DNA from 4 places in the Kitasatospora sp. NPDC051702 genome. Region 2 is predicted to be linked to each of the others. Evidence: riboswitches for the same ligand, from Rfam matches in the RefSeq annotation. Region 2 holds a riboswitch; each other region holds the start of a gene.

Region 1 (4,137 bases), on a different contig from region 2:
ATCCGGCCGCCGGCACCCCGCCCTCGATCAGCTTCCAGAGCGCGTCGGTGTCCGCGTGCTCCTCGATCAGGTCGCCCAGCCGGTCCAGCCGGGCCTCGCGCGCCTCGGCGAAGGACGTGTCCGGCGCGGGCACGAACGCGCGGCCCGCCGATCCGGCGACCTCGCGCAGGAGTTCGCGGCGGAACCCGTCGTTCTCCAGCGCGCCGTGCCAGGTGGTGCCCCAGACCTGGCCGACCCGGCAGCCGTCCAGGAAGGGCTCGCCGCCCTCCACCTCGACCACCCCGTGGTGGATCTCGTAGCCCTCGACCCGGTGCCCGTACGCCTCGCCGACCGGCCGGCCGAGCACCTTCTCGGCGCCGAACCGCACGCGCGTCGGCAGCAGTCCGAGACCGGCGACCTCGCCGGCCCCGGACTCCACCTCGTCGACGATCGAGCCCGCCAGCATCTGGTAGCCGCCGCAGACCCCGAGCACCGGCAGCCCGGCCGCCGCGCGGGCCTTCAGCGCCGGTTCCAGGCCGCGCTCGCGCAGCCAGGCCAGGTCGGCGACGGTGGCCCGGGTGCCGGGCAGCACCACCAGGTCGGCGTCGGCCAGCTCCTCCGGCCGGGTCGCCCAGCGCACCAGCACGCCCGGCTCCTGCGCGAGCGCGTCCACGTCGGTGAAGTTGGAGAGCCGGGGGAAGCGCACCACGGCCACCCGCAGCACGTCCGCGCCGAGCGGGCCGCGGCCGTCCACCCGGTCCACCACGGTCGACAGGTCCAGCGAGTCCTCGGCGTCCAGCCACAGGCCCGGCAGCATCGGCAGGGTGCCCAGCACCGGGCGGCCGGTCAGCCCGTGGAGCATCTCCAGCCCGGGGGCGAGCAGCCGGGCGTCGCCGCGGAACTTGTTGACGAACCAGCCGGCCACGTGCCGCTGGTCCTCCGCGGACAGCAACGCCAGCGTCCCGTACATGGCCGCGAAGACGCCGCCGCGGTCGATGTCGCCGACCACCACCACGGGCAGTCCGGCCGCGGTGGCCAGGCCCATGTTGGCGATGTCCCGGTCGCGCAGGTTGATCTCGGCGGGCGAGCCGGCGCCCTCGCAGACCACCACGTCGTAGCGGCGGCGCAGGTCCGCCAGGCACTCCAGGGCCCGCTCCAGCAGGACGGGCTTGCGCTCGCGGTAGTCCAGCGCACCGACCTCGGCGACCGGCCGGCCGAGCAGCACGACCTGGCTGCGGCCGTCGGCGCCGGGCTTGAGCAGCACCGGGTTCATGGCCGCCTCCGGCTCCACCCGGGCGGCCTGCGCCTGCATCGCCTGGGCCCGGCCGATCTCGGCGCCGTCGGCGGTGACGAAGGAGTTCAGCGACATGTTCTGCGCCTTGAACGGCGCCACCGCGACCCCGCGGCGGGCCAGCCAGCGGCAGATGCCCGCCGTCACCACGCTCTTGCCCGCGTCCGAGGTCGTCCCTGCGACCAGCAGCGCGTTGCTCATGCCCGTCCCTTTCCGCTTCTGCTTCCGCGGCCGGCCAGCAGTCGCAGTGCGACGTGCCCCGCCACGGTCGTACCCAGGGCCAGCGCGCCCACCCTCCGGGAGAGCACGCAGGCCCGCTCGATGTCGTCCACCGTGACCGGCCGCAGTTCGGCGCCCAGGACGGGTCGGTGCTCGACCCGCTCGCCGTACTGCAGGGTGCCGCCCAGCCGGACGCCGACCGCGCCCGCGAAGGCGGACTCGGCCTGGCCGGCGTTCGGGCTCGGGTGCGCCGAGCCGTCCCGGCGCCAGACCCGCCAGGCGGTGCGCGGCTGCGGCGCGGCGGCGACGGTCAGCAGGGCGGTCAGCCGGGCGCCCGGCCAGCCCGCCACGTCGTCCAGCCGGGCCGAGGCCCAGCCGAACCGGGCGTGGCGCGGCGAGCGGTGGCCGACCATGGCGTCCAGGGTGTTCACCGCGCGGAACGCCAGCAGCCCCGGCGTGCCCGCCAGCGCGCCCCAGACGAGCGCGTTGACGACGGCGTCGGCGGTGTTCTCGGCCACCGACTCGACCACCGCGCGGGCGATCTGCTGCTCGTCCAGCGCGCTCGGGTCGCGGCCGCACAGGTGCGGCAGCCGGGCCCGGGCCGCCGTCAGGTCGCCCGCGGCCAGCGAGCGGCCGATGGTGCGGGCCTCCCGGGTCAGCGAGGTGCCGCCGAGCACCGTCCAGGTCGCGGCGGCGGCCAGGGCCGCGCGGCCGAGCGGGCGCCGGCCCGCGGTGCGGTCCAGGGCCACCGCGGCGGCGGCCACGGTGCCCGCGCACAGGGCCGTGTAGCCGGCGCCGGTCGCCCGGTCGTCCCGCCAGAGCCGGCGCTCGAGCCTGGCCGCGGCGGAGCCGAAGACGGCCACCGGGTGGCCGCGGCGGGGGTCGGCGTAGCGGGCGTCGGCGGCGTAGCCCGCGAGGGCGCCCAGCGCGAACGCCGCCGCGCGGGTCAGCGGGCGCACGTCGGGTGCGGCGGGTTCGCGGGGGCGGCGGCCGGGTGCGGCGGGACCGGGGGGTGCGGCGGAAGGCAGCGTCGGGTCCGGCGGGGCGGGGCAGCCTGCATCGCGTGCGTGTCCTCACTCAGGGTCCGCGCCCTGGCTCGACGTAGCGGGGGCGAGAGTCTCCTGGCTTCCGGGTCGGACGCACCCCCGGGCCTTCCAGCGGCTTCTGACGGCGCGCCGTGGCAACCTGCCGAGCGTGCTCCCCGGTGACAGTGGCGGGACCGCGCCGGACTCGCACCGGCTTCCTCTGCATGCCTCCGTTTGGCCCCCGGATCCCATCACGCGGCCGAACCGGGAGTCAACCGAGGTCACGGAGGGGTTGGTCACACGGGACCGGGGGCCGCGGGGCGGCCGCGGGCTCCCGGCCGGGCGGCGGCGACGGGCGGCGGGGCCCGCGTCGGCACCTCCGTCGGTACCTCCGATCCGCCCGCCCGCAGGGGCATGACACCCTGTGCGATCGTCCAGCGGTCCGTAGGGACCTCCAGGGCCGCTTCGTGTGTTCGGCGGCTGGGGCCCGCCGCCACCCGCACCTACCGTTCGTTCCCATGCGACGCAGACAGCCCCCCGCCCTGCCCCCGGTGCCGTTCTCGCCGGGCGCCGCCCGAGCCCACCGGGCCGGCCTCGGCCTGACCCCCGACCAGGTCGTCGGCGGGATGGCCGCGCACGGCGTCCGCCTGCTGCCCACCCACGTCCTCGCCTGGGAGAGCGGCGAGCTGCGGCCGACCGAGGAGGAGTTCATCGCGCTGGCCCGCGCGCTCTGGTGCCCCGCCGTCCAGTTGATGGGCACCCGCCCCACCCGGCTGCGGGACTTCCGGGTCGCCCGCGAACTCCACCAGGACGCCGCCGCCCGCCGGATCGGGGTCGCCCTGCGCCGCTACCAGGACGCCGAGCTGACCGGCCGGTGGGACGGCGACGAGGCCCAGACCCACGCGCTCGCCCAGGTGCTCGGCCTGCGGCTGCGCGAGCTCGTCGACGTCACCGGCCGCCGCGAGGAGCTCGACCGGTGCCTGCGCCAGTGCGTGGACGGCCGCTGGCAGGCCCACGTCCGGGCCGTCGCCCGGATCGTGCCGGTCCACGAGGACGACCTGGCGGCCGTGCTGACGGCCCTCCAGCAGGAGAACCAGGTCTCCTCCCACTGGGGCAGCGGCAGCTGGGGCTCCCCGGCCGCCGCGGTGCCGGACCCGGTCCGCGAGCAGCCGTTGGCGGAGCGCTTCTGGGAGCTGCTCGGGCGGCGCCGGACCGACATCCCGGTCTGACGCCGCGGCCCGCCCCCGCCCGCCCCCGCCTGCCCGCGCCGAACCGCCGCCCGTACCCCTCCAGCCCGCCCGTCTCCCGCCCGCCGCCCACACCCCCGCCGGCCGCCCCGTCGTGCCCCGGACGGCCCAGCCCGGTGGCCGCCCGCCCGCCCTCCCGGTGAACTGGTGCTCGAACACCGTCCGGTCCAAGACCGTCCGACCGTCAGAGCGGGGAGCGATATGCGTTGGGGAACCGCGGCCGTCGTGGCCGCCGCCGCCGTCGGTGCCGGGGCCGCCGTCCTGGTCATCGGCCGCCGGGCCTCCGAACGGACGGTCCGCCCGGCCGCCGCCGTCGAGGGCTCCGGCCCCGTCCTGGTGCAGAGCCTGGCGGCCGGCCGGATCACCTTCACCCGGC
Region 2 (4,137 bases):
CGCCTCGTGGCGGCCGAGCTGCTCGGCCAGGTCGGCGGAGCGCTCGTAGGCGGTGAGCATGATGCGCTCGGCGATCAGCGTGGACAGCCGCGCCGCCTCGGCCGAGTCGAAGTCGATCCGCAGCTTGAAGAAGACGTCCTGCAGGCCCATCACGCCGAGGCCGACCGGCCGCCAGCGGGAGTTGGAGGTGCCGGCCTCGACGGTCGGGTAGAAGTTGATGTCCACCACGCGGTCGAGGAAGGTGACGGCGGTGCGCACGGTGGCGTCCAGCCGCTCCCAGTCCATCGCGCCGAGCAGGTCCTCCGCCGACGCGCCCTCGGCGACGTGCGCGCCGAGGTTGACCGAGCCGAGGTTGCAGACGGCGGTCTCGGAGTCGTCCGTGACCTCCAGGATCTCCGTGCACAGGTTGGAGGAGTGCACCGTGCGGCCGGGCAGCGCGGTCTGGTTGGCGGCGCGGTTGGAGGCGTCCTTGAAGGTCATCCAGCCGTTGCCGGTCTGCGCCAGGGTGCGCATCATCCGGGCGTACAGGGTCTGCGCGGGGATGGTGCGCACGGCCTTGCCGGCCTGCTCGGCCTTGCGGTAGGCCTCGTCGAAGTCGGAGCCCCACAGGTCGACCAGCTCGGGGACGTCGGCGGGGGAGAACAGCGACCAGTCCTGGTTGGCGTTCACGCGGCGCATGAACTCGTCCGGGATCCAGTGCGCCAGGTTGAGGTTGTGGGTGCGGCGCGCCTCCTCGCCGGTGTTGTCGCGCAGCTCGAGGAACTCCTCGATGTCGGCGTGCCAGGTCTCCAGGTAGACGCAGGCGGCGCCCTTGCGACGGCCGCCCTGGTTGACCGCGGCGACGGAGGAGTCGAGGGTGCGCAGGAACGGGACGATGCCGTTGGACTTGCCGTTGGTGCCGCGGATCAGGCTGCCGCGGGAGCGGATGCGCGAGTACGACAGGCCGATGCCGCCGGCGTGCTTGGAGAGGCGGGCGATCTGCGCGTAGCGGCTGTAGATCGAGTCCAGGTTGTCCAGCGGCGAGTCGAGCAGGTAGCAGCTCGACATCTGCGGGTGGCGGGTGCCGGAGTTGAACAGGGTCGGCGAGGAGGTCAGGTACTCCAGCCGGCTCATCAGGCGGTACAGCTCGGCCACCTCGCGCACGGACTGCTCGGTGTCGCCGACCGCCAGGCCACAGGCGACGCGGAGCAGGAAGTGCTGCGGGGTCTCGACGACCTTGCGGGTGATCGGGTGGCGCAGCAGGTAGCGGGACTGCACGGTGCGCAGGCCGAAGTACTCGAAGCGGTCGTCGCCCTGTCGGTCGATCAGCGCGTCGAGCGCGGCGGCGTGCTTGGCCACGAAGGCGGCGGTGGTGTCGCCGATCAGGCCCTCGGCGTGGCCGACGGCGATCGAGGCGGCGAACGAGGTCGCCCCCTGGCTGTCGGCCTCGTCGACGATCTCCAGCGCGAGCAGGCGGGCGGCCAGCTTCGAGTACTGGGGGTCCTCGGCGATCATCGACGCGGCGGCGTCCACGGCCAGCCCGCGCAGCTCGGCGAAGTCCGAGCCGGCGTGGCGGCCGCGCAGCGCGGCGGCGGCGACATGGCCGGGGTCCACCTGGGGGAGATCGACACTACGGTCGGTGAGCAGCCGCAGCAGCGCGCCGCCGGGGTCGGAGACCGTCGGGGCGGCGGGGGCGGAACCGGAGCCCTGGGTGGGCAGGGTGGCTGAGGCAGCGGTGGTCAAGGCGCTCTCTCCTGGCGGCGATCGGCGGCGGTGATCGGGTCCGGGCCGAACGGGGCAGGGGAGCACGGCGCGTACGCAGGAGTGCGTCGCGCGACGGTGGCGTCCCCGGCCCGCCCGCGAGGCCCGGAAGGTACTGCTCGTGCTGGCGCGGCCTCTGCGGGAGGGCCGTGGCGCACACCGTCGGCAGGTACTCGGACTCGCGGGCGCGGCTTGTCGAGCCGCCCGCACACCGCTGCGGGGCAGTCCCGGACTCGCACCGGGTTCCCCTGCTTTGACAGCAGGAGTGAGCATACATCTAGTGGCGGCTGACTGCGGCGGCACCATATGTTGTGGCCGACGTGTCGTGGGCCACGGTGGGCCCGGCGGCCGTTCAGTGCTTCAGATAGACCTTGTAGGTGCTCGAATCGCCCGTCGGAGAGGTGAACTGGGCGATCAACCGGTAGTGCCCGCCGCTCGCCAGCGCCGTCGCCAGGACGCGGTCCGTGGCGGCCGGGGCGGTGCTGTCCAGGACCACGACGGTGAAGTAGCCGTCCTTGATCGCGGCCGCGCTGCCCTCGTCGCCGTGATGCTCGACACCCGCCGCGTCCCGGTAGTCCGTCCCGGAGCGGGCCGACGTCCACTGCTCGGGCCGGCTGACGGCGCCGAGGTAGTACTCGGGCAGCCCGTCGACCTCGGTCAGGTAGTGGCCCTGCGGCGTGGCGTGCACCCGCAGGACGGCGAGCAGCCGGCCGGAGTCGGGCCCGTTCTGGTAACGCAGCGCTGACTGCTCCAGACCGAGCGCGAGCAGGGCGACCCAGACCAGGATGCCCAGCTGCGGGTGGCGGAAGTGCGCGCCGACCAGCCGGGTGAGGCCGACCCCGGCGAGCGGGGCGGCGAGCAGCATCCCGAAGCCCAGGTGCCGGAACAGCGCCCCCGAGGTGCCAAGCGCCAGGTGGACCGCCGGGACCAGCAGGGCGGTGCAGGTCAGGGCGGTGCCCAGCAGGGCGCGCTGGGCGCGGGTGGTGGTGACGCCGTCGTTCTCCGGCGACTCGAGCAGCTGCTCGCGGCGGGCGTACGCGATCGTGCCGGCCACCGCGAGGACGGTGAACAGGCCGCCCCACTGGACGGTGTTCAGCAGGATCTCGCCGCCCGGACGGGAACCCTGCCCGTGGGCCGGGGACCACCCGGCGACCTCGCCGAGCAGTCCGAACGGCAGCAGGGCGCCCACCGTGCCGGCGGCGAGCAGCAGGGACCGCAGGGCGGCCGGGCCGAGCCGTCGCCGCGGCCAGGCGGTGGCCGCCGCCAGCGCGACCAGCGCGGGCAGCGTGAACACCGCGGAGTACGCGACGGCGCAGGCCAGGGCGGCGACCGGCGCGGCGAGCAGGACGAGGGCCACCGGGCGGCGCGCGGTGAACACCGTGACCCAGGCCGCCAGGGCGACCAGCAGGACGGCGAGCGCCTCGGGCGCGGCGTAGAAGCCGACGACGACGGTCGACTGCACCACCGCGTAGCCGGCGATCGAGCAGATCGCCACCCGCTCGTTGAAGAGCCGGCGGGTCAGCGAGTACAGCAGCACCGTGGTGAGCAGGGCGAAGCAGAGGCTGAGCACCCGGGCGCCGAAGATGCCGTTGGCGTCGGCGGCGGCGCCGGCCAACGGCAGGTACAGCTGGGGCGTGCCGGGTATTCGCTCGGCCAGGTGGGTGGTCACGGGGGTGCCGTGCAGCAGGTGGTCGAGCTGCTGGCGGCCGGCCACCATGGCGGCGGCCTCGTCGGGGTGCGCGGCGGCGAGCAGGCGCAGCGAGAGCAGGGCCTGGATGACGAGGACGGCGGCGAGCACGCCGCGGGCGATCCAGCGGCGCCGGGGGCTGGGGGCCGGGTCCCAGCCGATCGCGGGGACCTGCGGGATGGTGTACGGCGCCAGCTCGACGGCCTGGTCGTCCACCGGGCCGGGGGCGCCGGTCGGGGCCACCTGCGGCGGCGCGTCGGACGCATCGGGTGCCGGAACGTCGGGCCCGGGAAGGTCGGGCCCGGGAACGGCCGGCCCGGACGGATCGGTCCCCGGGCCGCCGGTCCCGGAAACCCCGGACGCGGGAACCCCGGACGCAGGAACCCCGGACGCGGGAACGCCGGGCCCGGCACCGTCGCCCCCCGCCGCGCCCGGCCCGGGCGAGCGGTCGGCGCGGCGGAACAGGTCGGTCCCGGCCGCGGGCGCCGCGGGGGCGGCGTCCGCCGTGGTCAGCGGGTGCCCGCCGCCGTCACGGGTGTCCGTGTCGAGGGCGGCCCGGGCGGCCCGCAGGGCGTGGGCGGCCCGGGCGGCGCGCGCGGCCCGTGCGGCGGCCGGGGTGGGTACGGCCTCGTCCGGCACCGGCACGGGCAGGTGTGCGGGCACCGGCGCCTGTGCGGGCCCGGCGGCTGCGTCGTCCGGGGCGGGGGTGA
Region 3 (4,137 bases), on a different contig from region 2:
AGGCCGGGAAGCCCTCGTAGTAGTGACCGTCGATCAGGCGGGACGGGTCGGCGAGGTAGGCGGCGCCCCTGGCGACGTCCGGCGTCCGGCCCGCGGCGGGGACGGCCGCCCCGGCGAGCGAGACGGCGGGCCGGCCGACAAGCGCCGTGCCGCAGGCGGTGACCGCGAGTGCTGCGGCGGCCAGCAGGGACGTGGTGCCCCGGCTCCTGTGGCGCGTACGACTGCTGCTGACCCTCACCGGCGTCTCCCTGGTCGGTCGACGCGGGGAGCAACGGCGCAGCCGACGGCTGCCGGTGGAGCGCGCAGCCGTCGGAACTGCGTCGTAGTCCGCGACGACGCGAGTGCTCTCTGAACAGACCCCGGTTCAGGCATTCCGGCTCATCCGCCCTGGGCGGATCTACGGTTGCGGGTCAGCGCCGGAGTTGGACCGGCTTCCCCTGAGGACCGAGGTGAAAAACCGGTTCATCAGACCACGTCAGCGGAGTGGGAGTCAACGGCCCGTCAGATGGTCCGCTCACCCTGACGGGACGGGCCGCGCGGATCAGGACGGCCGGGCGCCTCCTGCCGCACCGCAGGGCGTGCCGGAGCTGCCGGCACCCCTCCCCGCGGGGCTCCGGGGTGCCGGCAGGTGCCTCCGGACGTCAGGGCGCCGTGATGCCCGGCTGGGCGCCGGCGCCGAAGGACCAGCCCTCGACGTCGCCGGGGGCCGGATTGTAGCTGCCCGCGCCCAGGCTGCTGTACGACCAGGGCCCGCCGTGCTGGGCGTGCCAGTAGGACCAGTAGGCGCTGCCGGTCGGGTTGGTGCAGGTGGCCGGCAGCGCGTTGATCTTGCAGACGAAGCCGGGGAACCGCGGGTGGAAGGCGTACGTGAATCCGGCGCCGGTCAGCGCGGCGAGCCCGGTGGCCGGATCGCCGGGTGCGCAGCCGGTCTCGACGCCGCCGCCGACGGCGGTGAAGTCGACCACGACGGTGACGCCGGTGGTGCCGCTGCAGGCGGCCGCGTGGGCCGCGGGGGCCTGGACGGCGGAGGCGCCGAGCAGGCCGGCGGTGAGGGCCGCGGCCGCGGCGATCGAGCCGAGCGCGCGGCGGGCCGGTCTGGCCGGGGTGAGGGTGTCGGTCATCGGAACTCTCCTCGTGGGCTCAGGGGTTCGGTGGCTCAGGAGTTCGGTGGCTCAGCGGGCGGCGGGCGCCGGGCAGGCCAGGGTCGGGGCGGCCGGACGCGCGCCGGCGGCGGAGAGGGTGGCCAGCGGGGTGCCGGCGAGGCCGAGCGCGGCCTGCGCGGTGGCCCGGGCGCCGTTGGCCGGGTCGAATCCGGTCGCGTCGTAGGCGACGGCGCCGCGGACCGCCGGGTCGGCGGAGCAGCCCTGCTGGAACTTCACCAGCCGGCTCCAGCCCTTGAGGCCGGCGCCGAGGCGTCCGCCGGCCAGCAGCGCCTGGGTGGCCAGGCCCGTGGTGTTGGCGTTGGAGGCGGTCGCCCCGGCGGCCGCGAAGCCGCCGTCGGCGTTCTGGTGGGCGGTGAGCCAGCCGAGGCCGGCGTTCGCCTTGGCGGTGCGGCCGGTGGCGGCGAGGGCCTGGGCGGCCAGCGCGGTGGCGTCCGGGTCGCTGGTGCAGGTGGTCTGGCCGAAGGAGACCGGGTAACCGCCGTCCGCGCACTGGCTGTTCGCCAGGAAGTCGACGGCCGCGGCGGGGGCGCCGCCGGGGGTGCGGTGCAGGGCGATCAGGGCGAGCGACTGGCCGAAGGCGTTGCTGTAGTCGCCCCACTGGGAGCGGTCGGAGAAGCGGCCCTCGGCGGTCTGCAGGGAGCGCAGCCGGGCCGGCAGGTCGACGCCTCCGAAGGCGGTCGGGTTCGCGCCGCGGACCTCGGCGGCGAGCAGCAGCTTGGCGGTGGCACCGGCGTAGGCCTCGGTGGTGCCGTCGCCGAGGTAGCCGCCGAGGATCTCGGGCTTGGCCAGCCAGGCGGTGGCCCGGGCGGCGGCCTCGTCGGAGCCGTGGGAGGCGGCGAAGGCCAGCACGGCGTCGACGGTCAGGCCCTGGTCGGGGTAGGCGGTGCCGTTGAACACGGACTCGAAGTGGTCGCCGTCGACGAGCTGGCGGGCCAGCCAGCCGCCCGCGGCGGCGTCGGGGCGGATCGTCGGGGCCGCGGTCGCGGCGGGTGCGGCGGCGGGCGCGGCCTGGGCGGCGGTGGCCGCCGGGAGCGCGGTGGCGAGGGCGAGGGCGGGTATCGCGAGCAGACCGAGAGTGCGGCGGAGGGCGGGCATGGCTGCCTTTCCGGGCCTGGACGCAGGGGCCCGGAGGGCGCCGGCGGCACGCCGGGCAGCCCTCGGAGCTCCGGCCCGCAGACCACGACGGGAGGAGGGGGTGACACACCTCCGCCGCCGGGTACTCGGGCTCGCCGCCGACGGGACGTCGGCGGCCTACCGTTGCGGGTCAGCGCCGGATTCGAACCGGACTTCCCCCGTCGGCGGAGTCACAACATGACGGCCCATCATGGCGAAGACGCGAAGATCCGGTCAAGGGACGGTGCGCCACGTCACGGTTCCGGCACCGGAACACGGCACCGCGGGCCGCGCGCAAGGTGCCGGAACCGTACGGGTCAGCGGTGGCGGAACTCCGGCAGGCGCTTCTCGGCGAAGGCGGCCATGCCCTCCTTCTGGTCGGCCGTCGCGAACGTCGCGTGGAACAGCCGCCGTTCGAAGCGCACGCCCTCGGCCAGGGTGGTCTCGAAGGCGCGGTTGACGCTCTCCTTGAGCATCGCCACCGCCGGGGCGGACATCGCCGCGACGGCCTCGGCGGTGGCCAGCGCCTCGGTCAGCAGCTGGTCCGCGGGGACGATCCGGGAGACCAGGCCGGCCCGCTCGGCCTCCTCGGCGCCCATCATCCGGCCGGTCAGGCACAGCTCCATCGCCTTGGCCTTGCCGACGGCCCGGGTGAGCCGCTGCGAGCCGCCTATGCCCGGGATCACCCCGAGCTTGATCTCCGGCTGCCCGAACTTCGCGGTGTCGGCCGCCAGCAGGACGTCGCAGAGCATCGCCAGCTCGCAGCCGCCGCCCAGCGCGTACCCGGCGACGGCCGCGACGACGGGCTTGCGCAGGGCTCCGAAGCGGTCCCACGCGGCGAACCAGTCGCCGAGGTAGGCGTCCACGAAGTCCAGGGACTGCATCTCCTTGATGTCGGCGCCGGCCGCGAAGGCCTTCTCCGAGCCGGTGACCACCAGCGCGCCGACCTCCCGGTCGCGGTCGAACTCCTCCGCGGCCGCCACGACTTCGTTCATCAGCGTGGTGTTGAGGGCGTTCAGCGCCTTGGGGCGGTCGAGCGTGATCACGCCCACCCGGCCCCTGCGCTCGACCAGGATCGTCTCGAACGTCATGCGTCGTCCTTCCTGAGGGTCGTGATGATGGCCGAGAAGTCCAGCCCGGCGCCCACCTCCTCGGCGAACGCCGCGTACAACTCGGCTGCCCTGCCGCCCAGTTCGGCGGGGACGTCGGAGGATGTCGCCGCCGCGGCCGCGAGTCCGAGGTCCTTGGCCATCAGGGCGGCGGCGAAGCCTCCGGCGTACCCGCGGTTGGCCGGGCTGGCCGGGACGGGCCCGGGGACGGGGCAGTTGCTGGTCAGTGCCCAGCACTGCCCGGAGGCGGCGGAGGCCACGTCGAACAGGGCCTGGTGGCTGAGCCCGAGGCTCTCCCCGAGCACGAAGGCCTCGCTGACCGCGATCATCGAGATGCCGAGGATCATGTTGTTGCAGATCTTCGCGGCCTGCCCCGCCCCGGACGTCCCGCAGTGCACGACCCGGCGGCCCATGGCGGCGAGCACCGGCTCGGCCTCGGCGAAGTCGGGCCCGTCCGCGCCGACCATGAAGGTCAGGCTCGCGGCCTCGGCGCCGGGCACGCCGCCGGAGACCGGCGCGTCGACGGCCCGGTGCCCCGCGACCCGGGCGAGGTCGGCGGCGACCCGGGCGTCCCCGACCGCGATGGTGGAGCAGTCGACGAACAGCGCTCCCGCTGCCGCCTCCGTCAACTCGCCGTAGGAATCGAGGACATGGCGTCCGGTCGGCAGCATGGTGAGCACCACCTCGGCCTCGCCGACCGCTTCGGCGGCGGAAACCGCGATCTTCACTCCCCGGGCCGCAGCCCGTTCCCG
Region 4 (4,137 bases), on a different contig from region 2:
CCGGAGCCCCGGGCCGTGGCCAGCAGCAGTTCGGGGTCGTGCCGGTCCCAGACGTTGGGGTGCAGGACCACGGCCACGGCGTACTCGTCGGCGGGGAGCGCGGTGACCAGCCGGCGCGGCAGGTCGAGGCAGTGCGCCGCCAGGGAGTGCCTGCTCCAGGTGGAGGTGACGACGACGAGGCGCCGGCCGTCGACGGCCCCGAGGGCGGCGCGGTAGGCGTCCCGCCGGCCGCGGCTGGCCAGCATCCTGGAGAAGGTGAGGTCGCCGACCTCCCGTGCGTGCGGCAGCGCCTCGGGGCAGGTGGCCGCCAGCCGCTCGAACTGCTCCTCGTGGGACAGCCCGATGACCGCGGGGAAGACCCGCCCCCGGTGGGTGAGCTCCTGACGGGACAGGCCGGCGGCACTGACCCCGTCCCCGGTGGACTCGGCGACCAGGCGGTTGTAGCCGGCGCCGTGGGGGAGGACGACGAGCGGGGCGCGCAGCCGGTGCATGGAGGCGTGGACCGCGCAGGACACCGCGAGGTCGAACTCGTACCGGACGGCCTCCTCCCACGGGATGACCGTGACGGCGGGTTGCTGGTCGGCCAGGTAGGGGCCGAGGCCCGCCGTGAACGCCGAGCCCGGGTTGACGGTGAGGTAGCACCGGACGCCGAGCTGCGGGCGGACGAGCAGGGTGAGCACGTCGAGCACCCGGGTGGCCGAGGTGAGCGTGCGGGCGACCGCGAGGACGCGGGCCCGGACGGGCCAGGTCTCCCAGCGGTCTTCGTCGGGCCAGGGCCGGGGCCGGCGCCGCAGGCGGTTCAGCACACGAAGATCGTACTCATCCGGCCCCGCTCCGGCGGGTCCGTCCGGGGCGGGTCAGCCGGTGGCAGCGGTGGGTTCGTGGTGGTCGGCGGCGGCGCAGGGGTCGAGGAGGGGGCGCAGGGCGTCGTCGACGAGCCGGTAGCGCACGACGCGTCCGTCGCGGTCGCCGGTGACCACGCCGGCGGTGCGGAGCAGTCGGAGGGCCTGGGAGACGGCGGGGTCGCGCATACCGGTGGCGACGGCGAGGTCGGTCACGGCGAGCGGGCCGGCGCGGTGCAGGGCGAGCAGGAGGGCGAGCCGGCCCGGGTCGGCGAGCAGGGAGAACCGCTCGGCCCAGGTGCGGACGTGCGCGGTGTCGCCGATGGCGGCGATGGCCTCGCAGACCCGGTGTCCGTCGATGGTGCGGTGGTCCGCGCGGTCGGCCGGTACGAGATGCATGCGGACATTCTCGCAGGCCGGGGCCTGTGATCCTGGACACCTGCGCAGGTGCGCAGCCTTGCATGGGTGGAGCCGGGCCCCCTACGGTGTTGCCCGCCGTGGTGCTCGGGAAGACCGGTGACGGACCCTCAGGGGTCCCAGTCCGGAGCGGCCCTCGCCACTGTGATCGGGGGGAGTCGTCCGTATCCACGACGCCACTGGGCGCTTCGCGCGTCTGGGAAGGCGGGTACGGGTGCCCCGTAAGCCAGGAGACCGGCCACGGCATCTCACGAAGTCTTTCCACGAGGTGCTGGAGCGTGATCCGCGTATGACCCTGCCCGAAACCGCCGCCCCCGGGGCGCCGGCGGCGCCGTCCGCACTGCCGACGTTCCGCTGGAAGCGCGAGGACACCGTCCGCACGGCCGGACTGATGGGCGTGATCCTGGCCATGCACGTGGTCGCGTTCGGGACGCTGTTCTTCCTGGTCGCGCCCCACAACTACGCGGTCGGCACCCAGGTCTTCGGGGTGGGCCTGGGCATCACCGCGTACACCCTCGGCATGCGGCACGCCTTCGACGCCGACCACATCGCGGTGATCGACAACACCACCCGCAAGCTGATGGCGGACGGCAAGCGCCCGGTGTCGGTGGGCTTCTGGTTCGCCCTCGGGCACTCCTCGATGGTGGTCATCATGGCCGCCCTGGTGGCGGGCGGCGCCCAGCTGGCCAACACCCTGATGGACGACGAGTCGACGACCCACCAGTGGCTGGGGATGGTCGGCACGACGGCCTCCGGCGCGTTCCTGTACCTGATCGGCGCGCTCAACCTGGCGGCGCTGGTGGGCATCCTCAAGGTGTTCCGGGCGATGCGGGCCGGGAAGTACGACGAGGCGCAGCTGGAGGAGCACCTGAACTCGCGCGGCTTCCTGGCGAGGGTGCTGAACCGGGCGACGCGGTCGATCACCCGGCCGGGGCAGATGTTCCCGGTGGGCATGGTGCTGGGCCTGGGCTTCGACACCGCGACCGAGGTCACCCTGATGGTGATGGCGGGCTCGGGCGCGGCGGCCGGGCTGCCCTGGTACGCGATCGTCTGCCTGCCGCTGCTCTTCGCGGCCGGGATGAGCCTGTTCGACACGCTGGACGGGACGTTCATGAACTTCGCGTACCAGTGGGCCTTCTCCAACCCGGTGCGCAAGGTGTACTACAACCTGACGATCACGGGGCTGTCGATCGCGGTGGCCTTCGTCATCGGCACGATCGAACTGGTCGGCGTGCTGCACGAGAAGCTCGACCTGACCGACCCGGTGAGCGGCTGGATCGCGGACATCTCGCTGGACAACGTCGGGTACGCGATCGCCGGGCTCTTCGTGGTGGTCTGGGCCGCGGCGATCGGCTACTGGAAGCTGGCCGGGGTCGAGAAGCGCTGGCAGCCGACCGGGCAGTGACAGCCCCGAACCGGTCGGCCCGGGGTGCGAGCCGGGGCGTGCGGGCAGCGGCGACGTGCCCCCTCGGGAGTGCTCGGCGGGCGGAACGGGGTGCGGCTTCGTAGGCTCGACGCATGTCTGATGCGTACGCGGGTCGGCGGGAGCGGGTGAGGGAGCACTGCAGTGCGGCCGGGGCCGATGCGGCGCTGATCACCCGGGCGGCGAACGTGCGGTATCTGACCGGCTGCGCGCCCTGCGGGGCGACGCTGCTGCTCACCAGGGACCGCGCACTGCTGGCGCTGCCGGACGACCTGCCGCCGGACGACACCGGGGAGCACCTGATCGCCCCGGACGTCACCCAGGTGCCGGTGCCGGCCGGGGCGGACACCGCCCTGGCGGCGGCCGAGGCCGCGGCGCGGCTCAGGCTGGCGGCGCTGGCGGTGGAGGAGCACGACCTGACCGTCAGCCGGCACCGGTCGGTGGCCGGCCTGTCCGGCGGTGCCCGGCTGGCCGACCTGGACCGGCTGGTGGAGCGGCTGCGGGTGGTCAAGGACGAGCACGAGATCGCCGACCTGCGGATCGCCGCCGAGATCGCCGACCAGGCGCTCGGCGAGCTCCTGGAGTCGATCCTGGTCGGGCGGACGGAGCGGCACCTGGCGATGGAGCTGGAACGCCGGATGATCGACCACGGTGCGGACCGGGCGGCCTTCCCGGTGTCCGTCGGCACCGGCAGCCACTCCGGGCAGCCCGCCCACCAGCCGACCGACCGCCGGGTGGAGGAGGGTGACTTCCTGACCGTGGTGATGGGCGCCCAGTACCGCGGCTACGGCATCTCGACCGCCCGGACCTTCGTGATCGGCGCCGCCCCCGCGCCCTGGCAGGTCGAGCTGCACCGGCTGGTGTTCCGCGCCCAGCGGGCCGCCCGGGAGGCGCTCGGACCAGGCGTGGAGCAGTACGTGCCCGACCGGGCCGCGCGGCAGATCCTGGAGGCGGCCGGCCACACCGAGGCGTCCCCGCACCCGGTGGGGCACGGCATCGGGCTGGAGATCCGGGAGGCGCCGCGCCTCGGCCCTTCGGACATGGGTAAACTGGACAGCCGCGTACCGGTCACCGTCGGTCCTGGGGTCCACCTCCCGGGCAGGGGCGGTGTCCGGATCGAGGACACGCTCGTGGTGCGCCCCCTCGAGGAGGGCGGGCCCGAGCTGCTCACCATCACCACCAAGGAGCTCCTCGCCCTGTGACCGCGGCCCCCGGGCCGTCGGCGGCAGGACGCACCCCTTGGTTCCTTGACAGCTATATCCAGGAGTAAGTGCGCCCGTGGCTTCCACGAACGATCTCAAGAACGGCATGGTCCTCAAGCTGGAGGGCGGCAAGCTCTGGTCCGTCGTCGAGTTCCAGCACGTCAAGCCCGGCAAGGGCCCGGCCTTCGTGCGTACCAAGCTCAAGGAGGTCCTGACGGGCAAGGTCGTCGACAAGACCTTCAACGCGGGCACC

What was found. Region 2 has a riboswitch for cobalamin ahead of AB0N04_RS06515 (ribonucleoside-diphosphate reductase subunit alpha). Riboswitches for the same ligand answer to the same signal wherever they lie in the genome.
Region 1: it holds a riboswitch for cobalamin, as region 2 does, so the genes downstream of both, AB0N04_RS21860 (cobalamin biosynthesis protein) here and AB0N04_RS06515 (ribonucleoside-diphosphate reductase subunit alpha) in region 2, are expected to answer to the same signal.
Region 3: it holds a riboswitch for cobalamin, as region 2 does, so the genes downstream of both, AB0N04_RS27945 (peptidase) here and AB0N04_RS06515 (ribonucleoside-diphosphate reductase subunit alpha) in region 2, are expected to answer to the same signal.
Region 4: it holds a riboswitch for cobalamin, as region 2 does, so the genes downstream of both, AB0N04_RS01985 (HoxN/HupN/NixA family nickel/cobalt transporter) here and AB0N04_RS06515 (ribonucleoside-diphosphate reductase subunit alpha) in region 2, are expected to answer to the same signal.

Annotation. Positions count from the first base shown of each region.
Region 1 covers NZ_JBFAZB010000026.1:37,561-41,697, forward strand. The annotation lists gene AB0N04_RS21855 (cobyric acid synthase) at 1-1,471, opposite strand, end outside; gene AB0N04_RS21860 (cobalamin biosynthesis protein) at 1,468-2,448, opposite strand; cobalamin riboswitch at 2,604-2,736, opposite strand; gene AB0N04_RS21865 (transcriptional regulator) at 3,033-3,743, shown strand; gene AB0N04_RS21870 (prolyl oligopeptidase family serine peptidase) at 3,963-4,137, shown strand, end outside.
Region 2 covers NZ_JBFAZB010000005.1:36,536-40,672, forward strand. The annotation lists gene AB0N04_RS06515 (ribonucleoside-diphosphate reductase subunit alpha) at 1-1,698, opposite strand, end outside; cobalamin riboswitch at 1,887-2,051, opposite strand; gene AB0N04_RS06520 (glycosyltransferase family 39 protein) at 2,093-4,137, opposite strand, start outside.
Region 3 covers NZ_JBFAZB010000040.1:10,743-14,879, reverse strand. The annotation lists gene AB0N04_RS27955 (prenyltransferase/squalene oxidase repeat-containing protein) at 1-238, opposite strand, end outside; cobalamin riboswitch at 346-475, opposite strand; gene AB0N04_RS27950 (flagellar hook-length control protein FliK) at 642-1,121, opposite strand; gene AB0N04_RS27945 (peptidase) at 1,173-2,258, opposite strand; cobalamin riboswitch at 2,357-2,497, opposite strand; gene AB0N04_RS27940 (enoyl-CoA hydratase) at 2,594-3,367, opposite strand; gene mmsB (3-hydroxyisobutyrate dehydrogenase) at 3,364-4,137, opposite strand, start outside.
Region 4 covers NZ_JBFAZB010000002.1:12,443-16,579, forward strand. The annotation lists gene AB0N04_RS01975 (hypothetical protein) at 1-806, opposite strand, end outside; gene AB0N04_RS01980 (metalloregulator ArsR/SmtB family transcription factor) at 858-1,241, opposite strand; cobalamin riboswitch at 1,324-1,517, shown strand; gene AB0N04_RS01985 (HoxN/HupN/NixA family nickel/cobalt transporter) at 1,549-2,664, shown strand; gene AB0N04_RS01990 (aminopeptidase P family protein) at 2,778-3,884, shown strand; gene efp (elongation factor P) at 3,961-4,137, shown strand, end outside.